Regions from separate parts of the Blastochloris tepida genome, predicted to be linked through region 2. Evidence: riboswitches for the same ligand, from Rfam matches in the RefSeq annotation. Region 2 holds a riboswitch; each other region holds the start of a gene.
What was found. A riboswitch is a leader RNA that binds a small molecule or an ion and turns the genes downstream of it on or off. The one in region 2 is predicted to bind cobalamin.
Positions count from the first base shown of each region.

Region 1: it holds a riboswitch for cobalamin, as region 2 does, so the genes downstream of both, cbpA (modified peptide precursor CbpA) here and BLTE_RS03455 (DUF4198 domain-containing protein) in region 2, are expected to answer to the same signal.
Region 3: it holds a riboswitch for cobalamin, as region 2 does, so the genes downstream of both, BLTE_RS06825 (TonB-dependent receptor plug domain-containing protein) here and BLTE_RS03455 (DUF4198 domain-containing protein) in region 2, are expected to answer to the same signal.

Region 1 is NZ_AP018907.1:356,041-360,458, forward strand. It holds gene purU (formyltetrahydrofolate deformylase) at 1-787, opposite strand, end outside; gene rpsU (30S ribosomal protein S21) at 1,168-1,482, opposite strand; gene BLTE_RS01535 (cold-shock protein) at 1,833-2,042, shown strand; cobalamin riboswitch at 2,264-2,448, shown strand; gene cbpA (modified peptide precursor CbpA) at 2,537-2,680, shown strand; gene cbpB (peptide-modifying radical SAM enzyme CbpB) at 2,677-4,113, shown strand.
Region 2 is NZ_AP018907.1:768,905-773,322, reverse strand. It holds gene BLTE_RS03465 (transthyretin-like family protein) at 1-237, opposite strand, end outside; gene cbiM (cobalt transporter CbiM) at 249-863, opposite strand; gene BLTE_RS03455 (DUF4198 domain-containing protein) at 883-1,689, opposite strand; cobalamin riboswitch at 1,826-2,039, opposite strand; cobalamin riboswitch at 2,311-2,537, opposite strand; gene BLTE_RS03450 (NAD(P)/FAD-dependent oxidoreductase) at 2,681-3,940, opposite strand; gene BLTE_RS03445 (NAD(P)/FAD-dependent oxidoreductase) at 3,957-4,418, opposite strand, start outside.
Region 3 is NZ_AP018907.1:1,462,042-1,466,459, reverse strand. It holds gene BLTE_RS18665 (glycosyltransferase) at 1-87, shown strand, start outside; gene rfbD (dTDP-4-dehydrorhamnose reductase) at 94-996, opposite strand; gene rfbC (dTDP-4-dehydrorhamnose 3,5-epimerase) at 996-1,553, opposite strand; cobalamin riboswitch at 1,932-2,142, shown strand; gene BLTE_RS06825 (TonB-dependent receptor plug domain-containing protein) at 2,307-4,295, shown strand.

The DNA.
Region 1 (4,418 bases), 410 kb from region 2:
CCGTCAGCGTGTGGTCGACGCGCTCGACGTCCTGCTCGATGATCGGACCCTCATCGAGATCCTTGGTGACGTAGTGGGCGGTGGCGCCGATCAGCTTCACGCCGCGGGCGTGGGCCTGATGGTAGGGCATGGCGCCCTTGAAGCTCGGCAGGAACGAGTGGTGGATGTTGATCGCCCGCCACGCCAGCGCCTCGCACAGCCGGGGCGACAGGATCTGCATGTATCGGGCGAGCACCACGAGGTCGATCTTCAGGTCATCGACCAGCTTGATGATCTTCTCTTCCTGCAGGGCGCGCGTCTCGTTGGTGACCGGCAGGTGATAGAACGGGATGCGGTGCCAGCCGCTCATCTGCTCCAGGTCGCGGTGGTTGGAGACGATGGCCGGAATCTCGATGCCCAGGCTGCCGCTCAGATAGAGATAGAGCATGTTGTTGAGGCAGTGGCCCTGCTTCGAGACCATGAGCAGCACGCGATCCCGGCGCGCCTCGTCGTGGAACCACCACCGCATCTGGAACTTGTTGCCGATCGGCGTGAATTTCGGCGTCAGGTCCGCAAACGACATGCCCGGCGGCAGCAGGAAGGCCGTGCGCATGAAGAACTGGCCGGTCTCGGTGTCGCCGAAATGCTGGGACGAGGTGATGAAGCACTCGTGATGGGCGAGGAAGCCTGAGACCTCCGCCACCACGCCGATGCGGTCGGGACAGGAGATCGTCAGCGTGTACTGGGTCTGGGCAGGCCCGGAGCCGGTGGCCTGCACGATCTGGTTCTGCGGAAGCTGAAGCTGCATGGTCGCGTGTCCGGAACTCGAAGCCGCCAGAGCGGGGGCGGGATCGATGCAACGGAACCCTCGGGAGTGTGGGCTTCGCCGCGTCGAACAGGTGATGTCGAGCGTCTTGTCGGTGGGCAGCAGAGAACGCGAGAGCGCAAACCCCGGACACAAATCCCCGTGGCGCAAGTCTCGGCACTGCGATTCTCGGCACTGCGATGCCCACGGCGCACGCAGTTAGCATTGTCTGCGGGCGCTGACATCGGGTGTTTGCGCGTAGGGGCGGAATATAGGTTTCAAGATACCTATATTCCGCCCCTGCGGAGGTATTATATTGAATTAGTCTGAATTCAGAGGGCGCGCTGCGACAATCGGGCGCGCTGCCCGCGCCGCAGGCCGGCTCAAACGCCGGCCGCCGTGGCCGGCGCAGCCGGGCGCGGTCCGAAGCCGGACGGACGCGGTCCGAAGCCGGGACGGCCGCGGGCATCGCGCAGCGGCTTCTTCGGCGCCGGCAGGAGACCCTCGCGCTGGGCCTGCTTGCGGGCGGCCTTGCGCATGCGGCGGACGGCCTCGGCCTTCTCGCGGGTCTTGCGCTCCGATGGCTTCTCGTAGGACCGCCGCTGCTTCATTTCGCGGAAGATGCCTTCGCGCTGCATCTTTTTCTTGAGAACCTTCAGCGCCTGGTCAACATTGTTGTCACGTACGAGAACCTGCAAGACGATGATCCAATCTTGGTTGGAGTGGGTGAGGTGACGGCCCGGCATGCACCGGCCGCACAGGATGAAGCGCCCTCTTAGCACGCCAGACGGCCCGCGCCGCAACAATTCGTCGTGGGACGAGAATTCGTCGTGGGGCGGGGAAATGCGGCCGATGGCGGCATCCGGCGCTTGTGGCGGGCGCGGGAGGCGCCTATATGACCGCATCGACGTTGGCCGGACGATCGGGCCGTTACGCCCTTGCGACTGCCGGGCGCGGGTTCTCAAGTCTTTCCAAACATCGACGAACCAGACCGCGGGAGGCGTCGCATCCCGCATCGATGTGCTTCCAGCAGCCGGGGGAGGAATCCATGATCACGGGCACCGTGAAATTCTATAACGATCAAAAGGGCTATGGCTTCATCCGGCCGGACAATGGCGGCAAGGACGTGTTCGTCCACGCCACCGCGCTGGAGCGCGCCGGCATGCGCGGCCTCGCCGAGGGCCAGAAGGTCGCCTTCGACACCGCCGAGGACCGCCGCAGCGGCAAGGTCGCGGTCAACAACATCCAGCCGGCGTAATGCGGTGTCCGGGAGAGCCCCCAGGGCTCCCGGACACAAGCTCGCCGAAAGATCCTTGATCAGAATGGGATTTTTCGGCGGTCGGACTGCGGTTCTACGGCCCTGAGGCCGGAAACCGCAGCAGACGACCGGTGTTCCCATTCGAACGGCCGCGTCCGGCACCCGGGCGCGGCCGTTTCGCGTGTGAAGGCCCCGATTGACGGCGCAGTTGGGGCCGGGTTAGCTGCCGCCATCGTTCCAGTATCCCGGAACACGGTGAAACTCCGTGGCGGACCCGCCGCTGTAATCGGGGACGCCGCCTTCGAGGGCGAGAGCCAGGCCACTGATGGGGACCACCCCGTTGGGAAGGCTTGAGGGCGGCGGTTGATCCGAGAGCCAGAAGACCTGCTGGAACAATCTGACCGGGCGAAATCCGATGGCAAAGGGTTTCGGCAGAACCGTGCGCTTGCGTGCGGTGCTGTCGGACGCCCGGTCCGTCATCAGGAGCCCGAGGAATGGACCAGACCACCACCCCCATCCGCCCCGCCGCCGAGGCGCCCGCGCCGCGCCCGGCCGTCATTGCCATCCGCAAGAGCTGCGATGCCGAGGGCACCGGCCTGTCGCACTTCGTGCTGATGGACAAAGAGGCGGCGAAATGAACGCGCCGTTGATGGCAACAGGGCGTCTTGCGGCGCCTGGAGCGGCCCCCTCGCGGGGCCGCTTCGTCAACAGCGGCAATGGCCCGGCGTTCCAGCCCTACGACATCGGCCATCCCACCCACATCGCGTTGATCGCGCCCGACACCGCGTTCTGGGCGCTGATCGCCAAGGACCGGCTGGCAGAGACGCTGGCCGGCGGCGCGCTCATCGACGGCTATCGCGAGCAGGCGGATGCCTTCGCGCGCGAGATGGCGGCGTTGCGGTTCGGGCTGAAGCCGTCGGCGGTCTATGTCAATGCCACCGAGCGCTGCAATCTCAACTGCACCTATTGCTACATCCCCGCCGAGATGCGCCGCGACGGCACCGACATGGACGCATCGACGCTGCTCGATGCGCTGGCGCGACTGGATGCCTATTTCCGCCGCCACATGCCGGAGGGGCGCAAGCCGCAGATCATCTTCCACGGCGCCGAGCCGATGATCGCCAAGGACGCGATCTTTGCCGGCATCGATGCCTTCCGGGACCGCTTCCGCTTCGGCGTGCAGACCAACGCCACGCTGCTCGACGACAAGGCGGTGGATTTCCTCACCAGCCGCGGCGTCGGCATCGGCCTGTCGCTGGATGCGCCGGTGCCCGAGATCGCCGACCGCACCCGCGCCAACTGGAACGGCGCCGGGGTCTACGCCAAGGTGGTGGAGGCGATCGCGCGGCTGAAGGGCTATCCGGCCTTCAACGTCATCTGCACCATGTCGACCGAGAACCTCGACCAGCTCGTGCCGATGGTCGAGTTCCTGCACGCCCGCGAGGTGCCGGCCTGCATGCTCAACGTCATCCGCTGCACGCTGCCGGGCGCGCGCACCGTGCGCGCCGACGACGCGCCGCTGGCGCATGCGTTCATCGCGGCGCTGGAGCGGAGCCACGCGCTCTACCGCGAAACGGGGCGCAAGCTGGTGGTGGCAAACTTCGCCAACATCCTGATCGGCATCCTGGCGCCGACGGCGCGGCGGCTGATGTGCGATATCTCGCCGTGCGGCGGCGGGCGGGCGTTCTTCGCGCTGGCGCCGAACGGCGACCTCTTCCCGTGCAGCGAGTTCATCGGCCTGCCCGCCTTCAAGGGCGGCAATCTGTTCGCCGACGACATCGATGAGGTGCTGGCGCGCCCGGCGTTCACAAAGGTCTCCGGCCGCAGGGTCGAGGACATCGCGCCGTGCCGCACCTGCGCCATCCGTCACTTCTGCGGCTCGCCGTGCCCGGCCGAGGCGCACGAGATGAATGGCGGCATGGAGAAGACCGGCGCCTATTGCGAGTTCTATGAGGAGCAGACGCGCACCGCCTTCCGGCTGATCGCCGAGGGCCGGCACGACGACTTCCTGTGGGACGGCTGGGACGCCGGCACCGAGACGGTGTTCGACGCCCGCGCGTTGGGGTGGTGAGGTACGCTCAACTTATCGAATCAAGGTTCTAATCGGTGGCCAAATGCCTGGAGACCTTCACGTTGCGCTTAGGCAATTAGGGAAGCTATTTCTGTTGAGGTTCCGTTCGGGGACTTGTTCGATTCCGCGCTTCGAAGCAGAATTCGACTCGCCTCTTAGCTGGGTGCGAGCCCTTTGGGGCAACACTCTATGCCGGGTGTAAACCAGGCTGAATCAGATTGAGTGAGTTTGGGCGCCGACTTCGGGTCCCGGAGCGGCGCCGGCTCACACTCGGCGCCGCTCCGGGACCCGAAGTCGGCCGCTTT
Region 2 (4,418 bases):
CTTGGGTTCGAACACGAAGGTGCCGTCCTCCTTCGTGCGCACCTCGCCGAGCCTCGTGCCGTCCTCCCCGAACACCTCGACCAGGACATTCTTCGCCGGCTCGCCGTCCGAGAAGCCGATCTCGCCCTCGATCGCATCGCCGCTGGCATAGGCGCCGGCCACCACCTTGTGCGCCAGCGCTGGCGCGGACCAGCCCAGCGACAGCGCCAGAACAAGGATTGCAGCAATCTTTTGCATGATCTTGAATCCTATCCAGCGGTCGCCGGTGACGCGAACAGCTCCGGCTTGACCCGGCGCGCCAGCAGCACCGCCGCGCCCGTCAACGCCGCCTCGATCGCCATCACCGGAATGTGGGCGAAGAACACCAGCTTGGCGGCCGGGATGAACTCCTCGCCCGAGGCGGCGAGCGCAATGCCGACCATGAGCGTGGTCAGCGCAATCGCCAGCGCGCCGCCGGCCGCGCCCCAGATCGCCGCCACCGCCGGAGAGCCGGCCTGGATGCCGGGCCGGCACAGATAGCCGACGATCACCGCCGGCAGCGCGATGTTGAGGGTGTTGACGCCGAGCACGGTGATGCCGCCGAAGCCGAAGAACACCGCCTGCAGCAAGAGCCCGACGAACAGCGCCGGAAACGCCGCCCAGCCGAGCACCAGCCCGGCCAGGCCATTGAGGATGAGGTGCACGCTCGACGGCCCGATCGGCACATGAACGAGCGAGGCGACGAAGAACGTCGCGCTCAGCACTCCGGCGGCGGGGATCCTGTCGGTCGGCATGCGCTTGAGGCCGATGCCGAGTCCCACCACCGCGAGCGCGGTGCCGGCCGCCACCACCGGCATCGACAGCGCGCCATCGACAATATGCATGTCCCCGCCTCCGGTGGTGCTATTTCAAGTCAAGCGCGCGGATCCACAGCACCGCGTCCTGCGATAGATCCTTGCCGTCGTGCTGCTTCACCGGGCCGCTGCCGAGCGCGGCGAAGCCCCAGAAGCCGGCCTTGGGAATGCCGAAGGTGAAGACGCCGTTGGCGTCGGTGATGGCGACGACGGCGCCGCCGGGCGGCGGCGAGGCCTTGGGCTTGCCGGCCTTGCGGGCGGCGATGTCGGGCTCGGCCGCCATGTATTCGATCTCGATCTCGGCGCCTGAGACCGGCTTGCCCTCGGACAGCACCACCCCTGAGAAGGTCGAGCCCGCCAGCACATTGGTCGGCTTGTTGAGCGGCACGATCTCGGTCGGAAGCCCGACCGGCTCATTCCAACCGGTCGGCACGCCGCCCTGGTTGACGAAGGATTTGGTGATCTGCTGGATGAACTTGTCTTCGCTCTTTTCCAGGTAGGGCGCGGGCACCACCACGAAGACGTAGTCGCCCATCCGGCGCACCGGCACCTTGGTCTCGAAGGCCGCCGCCGCATTCTCCGCGCCGCGGAAACTGACCGGGGAGAGCTTCGCCAGCAGGTCGGTCTTCTCGCCCTTGTGGACCACGAAGAACGCCTCGGGCTTGCCCATGTCCATGGCGTGGCCGTTGGCGAACGGATGCCAGAACGCCAGGAGCAGCGGGATTTCGCCGGCCTTCTCCAGATTGACCTCAGGCGTATAGACGAGCTGGAAATGGGCCCTGGCGGGCAGCGCGGCGCACACCGCAACAGCGGCTGCGGCTGCGGCTGCGGCAAGCGCGGATTTCAACACCTTCACGACAACAGTCTCCCAACGAGGGCACGCGGCGCGGCCCTTGCTCCGAAAGGAGACGCTTGGGAGATCAACGGCGCCCGCGGGCGACGTGCCCGCGATGCTGCACGACGCTCACCCCGGCGTCTGACGACAGACCGCTCGCAAGCGAGCGGGTGTGGCAGGTCTCCTGGCTTGCGGATCATCATCTCGCCGAACCTTCCCAGCCCCTCCGGGCCAGTGGTGTTTCTCGGCGATCTTCACCGCTCACAGTTGCGGGGGCAGCCTCGGCATTGCCGCGCGAACGCGACGCACCGTGTTCCCTTTTCATCCCGTTCGGACTCACCGAAGCGGGAACCACGTCTCACCTTAACAACATTCCGCCAGCGCGTCGACGGAAATCTCTCGCAAAAAATTGAAATAGATTAGCGATTTCAAATCGTTATCTGGCATGCCGCAAGCACGGGCCAGCGGAATGCACGCCATCTGAAATCAACGACCGGCTCTATTCGGACCCCTCCGATGCGTCACTCAGACCAAACGGCGTCCCCCCCTCACATCAGGGCGGAAGCCGAGCGGTCGTGTGCAGGAGAGTCCACCGCCGGAGAGTTGCGGGACTCGCAAGCGCACCACCGGGACACCCCGCCCAGGGTCGTCATCGTCGCGGCAGGTCTCCTGGCTCGCGGGTCATCGTCTTTGTCCGGCCTTCCCGGAGCCGATGAGGCTCCAGTGACACGAAGTGGACGCAGACTCGCCGCTCACAGTTGCGGGGGCAGCCCCGGACTTGCCAACGCCACGCGGGCGTTTCGGCGCACCGGATTCCCTCTTGGCCGCGGACCCAACGGGCCCGCAGAACCACGACAGCGCAAGTGTGACGCCTGCCGGCAGGTCAAGTCAACACCTCAAATTCCGACATCGTCTCGAGAGTTTCTGAGGCGGCGCTTGAGCGGGCGCCGATGGCGGCGCGAGTTCGCGCGTCGCCACCGCCCCCGCACCAGCGCCAAACCGCCTGACTCCGTCACCCGAAGATGTCGGTGGTCATGCCGGCATACCAGCCGACCGCCTCGCGCGCCTGCTTCGCACGCAGTTCCTCGCTCTCGTCGCGCTGCGAGGTGTAGGGGTCGAACAGGACGATGCGGCCGTCGCGCGGCTCGTAGCGGCCGCCATTCTTGATCGCATCGCCGGGCGCGATCGTGCTCCAGCAATGATTGGTGAAGCGCACCGGCAGCCGCCGCCCGCCGAGAAACTCGGCGCGGATCAGCATCGCCACCTGCTTCGCCTCGTTGTTGGCGGCGAAGCCCGACTTCGGGAACTCGCCGCCGGTCGCGGCGTCGCCGACGATGTGGATGTGCGGATCGCGCAGCGAAAGCATGGTGGCGGCATCGACCGGGCAGAACCCGCTCTCATCGGCAAGCCCGGCATCGCGGCCGAGCCGGCCGGCCATCTGGGGCGGGACCACATTGACGACGTCGGCCTTGATCGTCTCAAGGTCGGTGGTCACCGTCATCTCGGCCGGGTCGACGCGCTTGAGCCCGCCGTGCATCTTCGGATCCTGCCACTCGATCACCCCGGGATAGTGGCGCACCCAGCCGTCCTCGAACAGCGGCTGCAGCACGAAGTGGTCCTTCACATCGAGGATCACGATGCGGGCGCCGCGCACGCCGCGCGTGGCCAGCGCGTGCGCCATCATCGCCGCGCGCTCGTAGGGTGCCGGCGGACAGCGATAGGGCGTCGGCGGCGCGACGATCACGATCACGCCGCCGTCTCCCACCGCGTCGAGCTGCGCCTTCAGCAGGCGGATCTGGTCGCCGCCGCGCCACGCATGCGGCATGCGTGCCGACGCCGCCTCGGAATAGCCGGGCACCGCATCCCACCGGAAGTCGATGCCGGGCGCGATCACCAGCCGGTCATAGGCCAGCGCGTCGCCGCCCGCGGTCCGCACACGCCGGCGCTCGCGCTCGATCCCGACCACCCGGTCGAACACCAGCCTGACGCCGTGGCCGGCCAGCCGGTCATAGCCGAATTCGAGGCCGGAATAGGGCTTCAGGCCGCCGAGGAACAGATTGGATGTGAACGGCGTGACATAGGTGCGGTTGGCCTCGACCAGCGTCACATCGGCCTTGGCCTCGTCGCGCACCAGATACTTTGCGGCGGTGGCACCGCCCGCCCCGCCGCCAACCACCACCACCTTGAAGCGGCCCTGCGCGATGGCCGGCGCGGCAAGCGCGGCCGCAGCCGCCCCCACCGCGCCGCCGACGAACGTCCGCCGATCGAGCACGACCGCCCTCCCCCGCTCAGCTGAAGATGTCGGCGGTGATGCCGGAATACCAGCCGATGTTCTCCTCGCTGGTCTGGCGGCGGGTCGCGGCGTCCTCGCCGGGCTTGGAGACGAAGCCCTCGATCTCGGTGATCTTGCCGTCCTTCGCTTCGTAGCGGCCGCCGACCTTGATGGTGTCGTCGGTCTCGATCACCGACCAGCAGGTGTTGGCGTAGCGCGCCGGGAAGGTGCGTGCGCCGGCCAGTTCGCCGCGCACCATCATCGCCACCACCTTGGCCTGGCTGTTCGCGGCAAACGCCGATTTCGGCATGGCCCCGGCGATCGAGGCATCGCCGAGCACATAGATGTTGGGGTCGACCATCGATTTCATGTTGGTCGCGTCGATCGGGCAGTAGCCGGTCTCGTTGGCGAGGCCGGCGTCGCGCGCGATGCCGCCGGCCATCTGCGCCGGGATGACATTGACGAGATTGGCCTTGAT
Region 3 (4,418 bases), 690 kb from region 2:
TTCTCGGCGCTGGCGTGGCCGCCGCGCAGCTTCGCCCCCCGCCTCAATTTTTCGCCGCCACCGGTCGCCGTCCCGCCGGGATGGTGATGTCCTCTATCCCTTCAGCTCGGCGGCGAGACGATCGAGCTCCGGCTGCAGCGCCGCCTGCCAATCGGGCGTGGCGACGCCGAACATGGTGCGCAGCCGGCCGAGATCGAGCCGCGAATTGGCCGGGCGGTGCGCCTTGGTCGGATAGTCGGCGGTGGTGATCGCCGTCACGGTCTCGACCTTGAGCGGCACGCCGCGCGCCCGCAGGCCGGCGACGATGGCCGCGGCAAAGCCGTGCCAGCTCGTCTCGCCGCTGGCGGCGAGGTGAACGAGGCCCGAAGCGGCGGCGAAGCGCCCGGCAATGTCGTCTTGCCCCGATGCCAGCACCGCTGCCAGCGCATCGGCGATCAATGCGGCCGAGGTCGGCGCGCCGATCTGGTCGGCGACGACGCGCAGCTCGCTGCGCTCGCGCGCCAGCCGCTCCATGGTGCGCAGGAAGTTGGCGCCGCTCGCCGCATAGACCCACGAGGTCCGCACCACCAGATGCGGCCCGCCGGCCGCCCGCACCGCCTCCTCGCCGGCAAGCTTGCTGGCGCCATAGACGCAGAGCGGCCCGGTGGCGTCGCCCTCGCGCCAAGGCTGCGTGCCGCGCCCGTCATAGACGTAGTCGGTGGAAAAATGGACGAGCGGCACGCCGCGCGCGGCCGCCCAGCGCGCCATCGCGTACGGCGCCTCGGCATTGACGCGGAAGGCAAGATCGCGCTCGTCCTCGGCACGGTCCACCGCCGTATAGGCCGCCGGATTGACGATGAGATCGGGCGCCAGCGCATCGAGCGCGGCCGCGATCGCCTGCGGCCGGGCGAGATCGAGCCGGGCGCGATCCGCCGCCACCACGGTGCCAAGGCGGCCGAGCACCGGCATCAGCGCCGCGCCGACCTGTCCGGAAATGCCGGTGAGCAGGATGCGCATCACACCTCGCCATAGACCGGCAGGCGGTCATGAAGCTCGGCCAGCGGCGCGGCGTCGGCATCGCGCGCCGACAGCTTCGGCGCCTCGATCCCCCAGTCGATGCCGAGCGCCGGATCGTTCCAGCGCACCACGAACTCGTCGGTGGGGCTGTAGAAATCGTCGCATTTGTAGAAGAAGTCGGCGCTCTCCGACAGCACGGCGAAGCCGTGGGCGAAGCCGCGCGGCACCCAGAACTGCCGGCGATTGTCCTCGCTCAGCTCCACCGCCACATGCCGGCCGAAGGTGGGGCTGCCGCGGCGGACATCGAGCGCCACGTCGAGCACCCGCCCCCGCAGCACCGTCACCAGCTTGCCCTGCGAATTCGGGTTCTGGATGTGCAGGCCGCGCAGCACGCCGTACGCCGAGCGGGACAGATTGTCCTGCACGAACGGCCGCAGGATGCCGGCCTCGGCGTAGCGCACCGCCTGATACGTCTCCATGAAGAAGCCGCGCGCATCGCCGAACACCTTCGGCTCGATGATCAATACGCCCGGAATGGACGTCTCGACGACCTGCATCTCTCAAGACCCTCGCCTTACCCCTGCCCCGCCTACCCAGGCCACCCGCGCCCTGCAAGCAGCATGGCCCGTCATGGTGGCATAATACCGACTGTCGTCGAGTATGACCCCGCCGTCGTCATGGCCGGGCAGGTTTCGACGGAGACCGACATATGTCGGTCTCCGTCATGGCCGGGCTTGTCCCGGCCATCCACGTCTTTGTTTCCAAAGACATTTTGGAGTCGTGGATGCCCGCAACAAGTGCGGGCATGACGAGTTATAGTCTGCGACCGTTGGCATAAGATTGAAGGCCGTCGGTGCCATTTGCATCAATGCCACGGCATTCGGCCGGCCAGCCGCGCGCCGCCGGGCGGTGCTTGACTTTTCGATAACCAACCTGTGAATTGCCGGCGTGCAGGTGGGCCGGACGACGTCCGGTCCAGGGAACACGGTGAGGAGGAGGCGTGCGCGTCTCGTCCGAATCCGAGGCTGCCCCCGCAACTGTGAGCGGAGAGCCCATCGCCGAACGCCACTGGGGAGACAACCCTGGGAAGGCGGCGACGGGCGAAGACCCGCGAGCCAGGAGACCGACCTGTGCAAGTCACCTTCCGGCGTGCGGGGCGCGCGACCGGAGCGGTCTCTCCGCACGGTGACAGTGGAACTGTCGCGGAGGCCGGCCATGCGCCACTCGTCAAGCCTTGCTGAACGCCAGCGCCGGGTGCGAGCCCGGGCCGCCGCGACTCCTGTCGTTTCTTTGACACCCGGAGACGCGTCATGGCGGCCCTTGTCCGCTCGGCCCTCAAGAGCCTTCTTTTCTCGACCTCACTGATCCCGCTTTCGGCACTGCCTGCACTTGCCCAGTCGGCAGCCGATCCGGCGCCCGCCGCGCAATCCGACCAGTCGCTGCCCGAGGTCGTCATCACCGCCAACCAGGTGCCGGTCGAGGAGTCCAAGGTCGGCTCGGCGGTCACCGTGATCACCGGCGACGAGCTGCGCGCCAACGGCGTCAACACCGTGCCGGACGCGCTGCGCGAGGCGGCGGGCCTCGCCGTCAACACCTCCGGCGGCGCCGGCGCCCTGACCCAGGTGCGCATGCGCGGCTTGAAGCCCAATCAGCTGCTGGTCCAGATCGACGGCGTCCAGGTGAACGAGGTCGAGAATGGCGGCTTCGATTTCGCCGGCTTCCTGGTCGACGACATCGAGCGCATCGAGGTTCTGCGCGGCCCGCAGTCCGGCCTCTACGGCTCCAACGCCCAGGCCGGCGTGATCTCGGTCATCACCAAGAGCGGCCGCGGCCTCGCCAAGCCGCAGCTCGACGGCCGCATCGAGGGTGGCACCCGCAATTCCGGCGGCGGCACGCTGTCGGTCCGCGGCGCCACCGGCCCGGTCTATGGCGCATTCTCGGTTTCGAGCGAATCCACGCGCGGCTTCAACTTCTCGCGCTTCGGCTCGGAAACCGACGGCAGCCGCTCGACAGTGGTCAACGGCAAGGCCGGCATCGATTTCAACGAGTATTTCAATGTCGAGGGCGGCATCCGCTGGACCGACCGCGGCACCAAGGCCGACGATGTGGACTTCTACACCAACGGCCTGCTGATGGACACCGCCGACACGCAGTCCTATGACAGCTTCATCGGCAATGCCGTTGCGACGATGAAGCTGTGGGACGGCCGCTTCATCCAGACGGTCGGCTTCAACACCTTCGAGAACAACCTCTATTACAATTCCCCGGCCTGGGGAAACTCGGCCTATTACGGCCAGCGCAACACCTTCGACACCAAGAGCGTGCTGAAGTTCGACACGCCCTGGCTCGGCGGCGCCAGCAACACATTGTCGTTCGGCGCCGACTATCAGCACGAGGAATTCCGCCAGTCGGCGCCGGCGGTCGGCGACCTCTATGCCCGCGCCCGCACCGGCGTGTTCGCCGAGCACATGATCGACCTGCCGGCCGGCCTGTCGCTGACCGGCGCCGTGCGCTACGATGATTTTGACGCCTTCCAGGACGCCACCACTTGGCGCTTCACCGCCTCGCAGAAGCTGGCGCACGGCACGCGCCTGCACGCCAGCGTCGGCACCGGCGTCACCCAGCCGACCTTCGTGCAGCAGTTCGGCTACTACTATTCCAACTTCGTGCCCAATCCGAGCCTGAACCCCGAAAGCTCGACCGGCTGGGATTTCGGCATCGAACAGACCCTGTTCGACGGCAGGCTGGCGGCCGACGTCACCTATTTCTCGATGAACCTCGAGGACGAGATCACCCTCGCCACGGTCGGCACCGCCCGCACGGTGGTCAACTCGCCGATCTCGACCAGCCGTCAGGGCGTCGAGGTGACGCTGCGCGCCGACCCGCTCTCCTGGCTCAGCATCGAGGGCAGCTACACCTATACCGACGCCGAAGCCTACGACACCACGCTGCTGACCACGCTCGGCGCGATCCGGGTTCCGCAGAACGCGGCCTCGCTGCGCGCGATCGTCAAGTTCGCCGAGGGCCGCGGCCGCGCCACGCTCGCCGTCGTCCAGAACAGCGGCATGACCGACAACTACACCTACTGGCCGGCGCCGACCTACAACACCGTCTACAATCGCGTGGCGCTCGACGCCTACACGGTCGTCAACGGGCTGATCTCCTACGACCTGACACCCAACACCACGATCTACCTGCGCGGCGACAACCTGTTCGACGAGACCTATGAGGAAGTGTTCTCCTATGTCGCGCCGGGCCGGGTGATCTATGCCGGCCTGAAGGCCAAATTCGGCCATTGATACGGTTCTCCGAATGATTGGCGCGGCCTTTTCTTCCCTCTCCCCTTGCGGGAGAGGGTGGCGAGACCGAGCGAAGCGAGGTCGAGCCGGGTGAGGGGTGAATGCGGACGCGGGCTTGAAGAT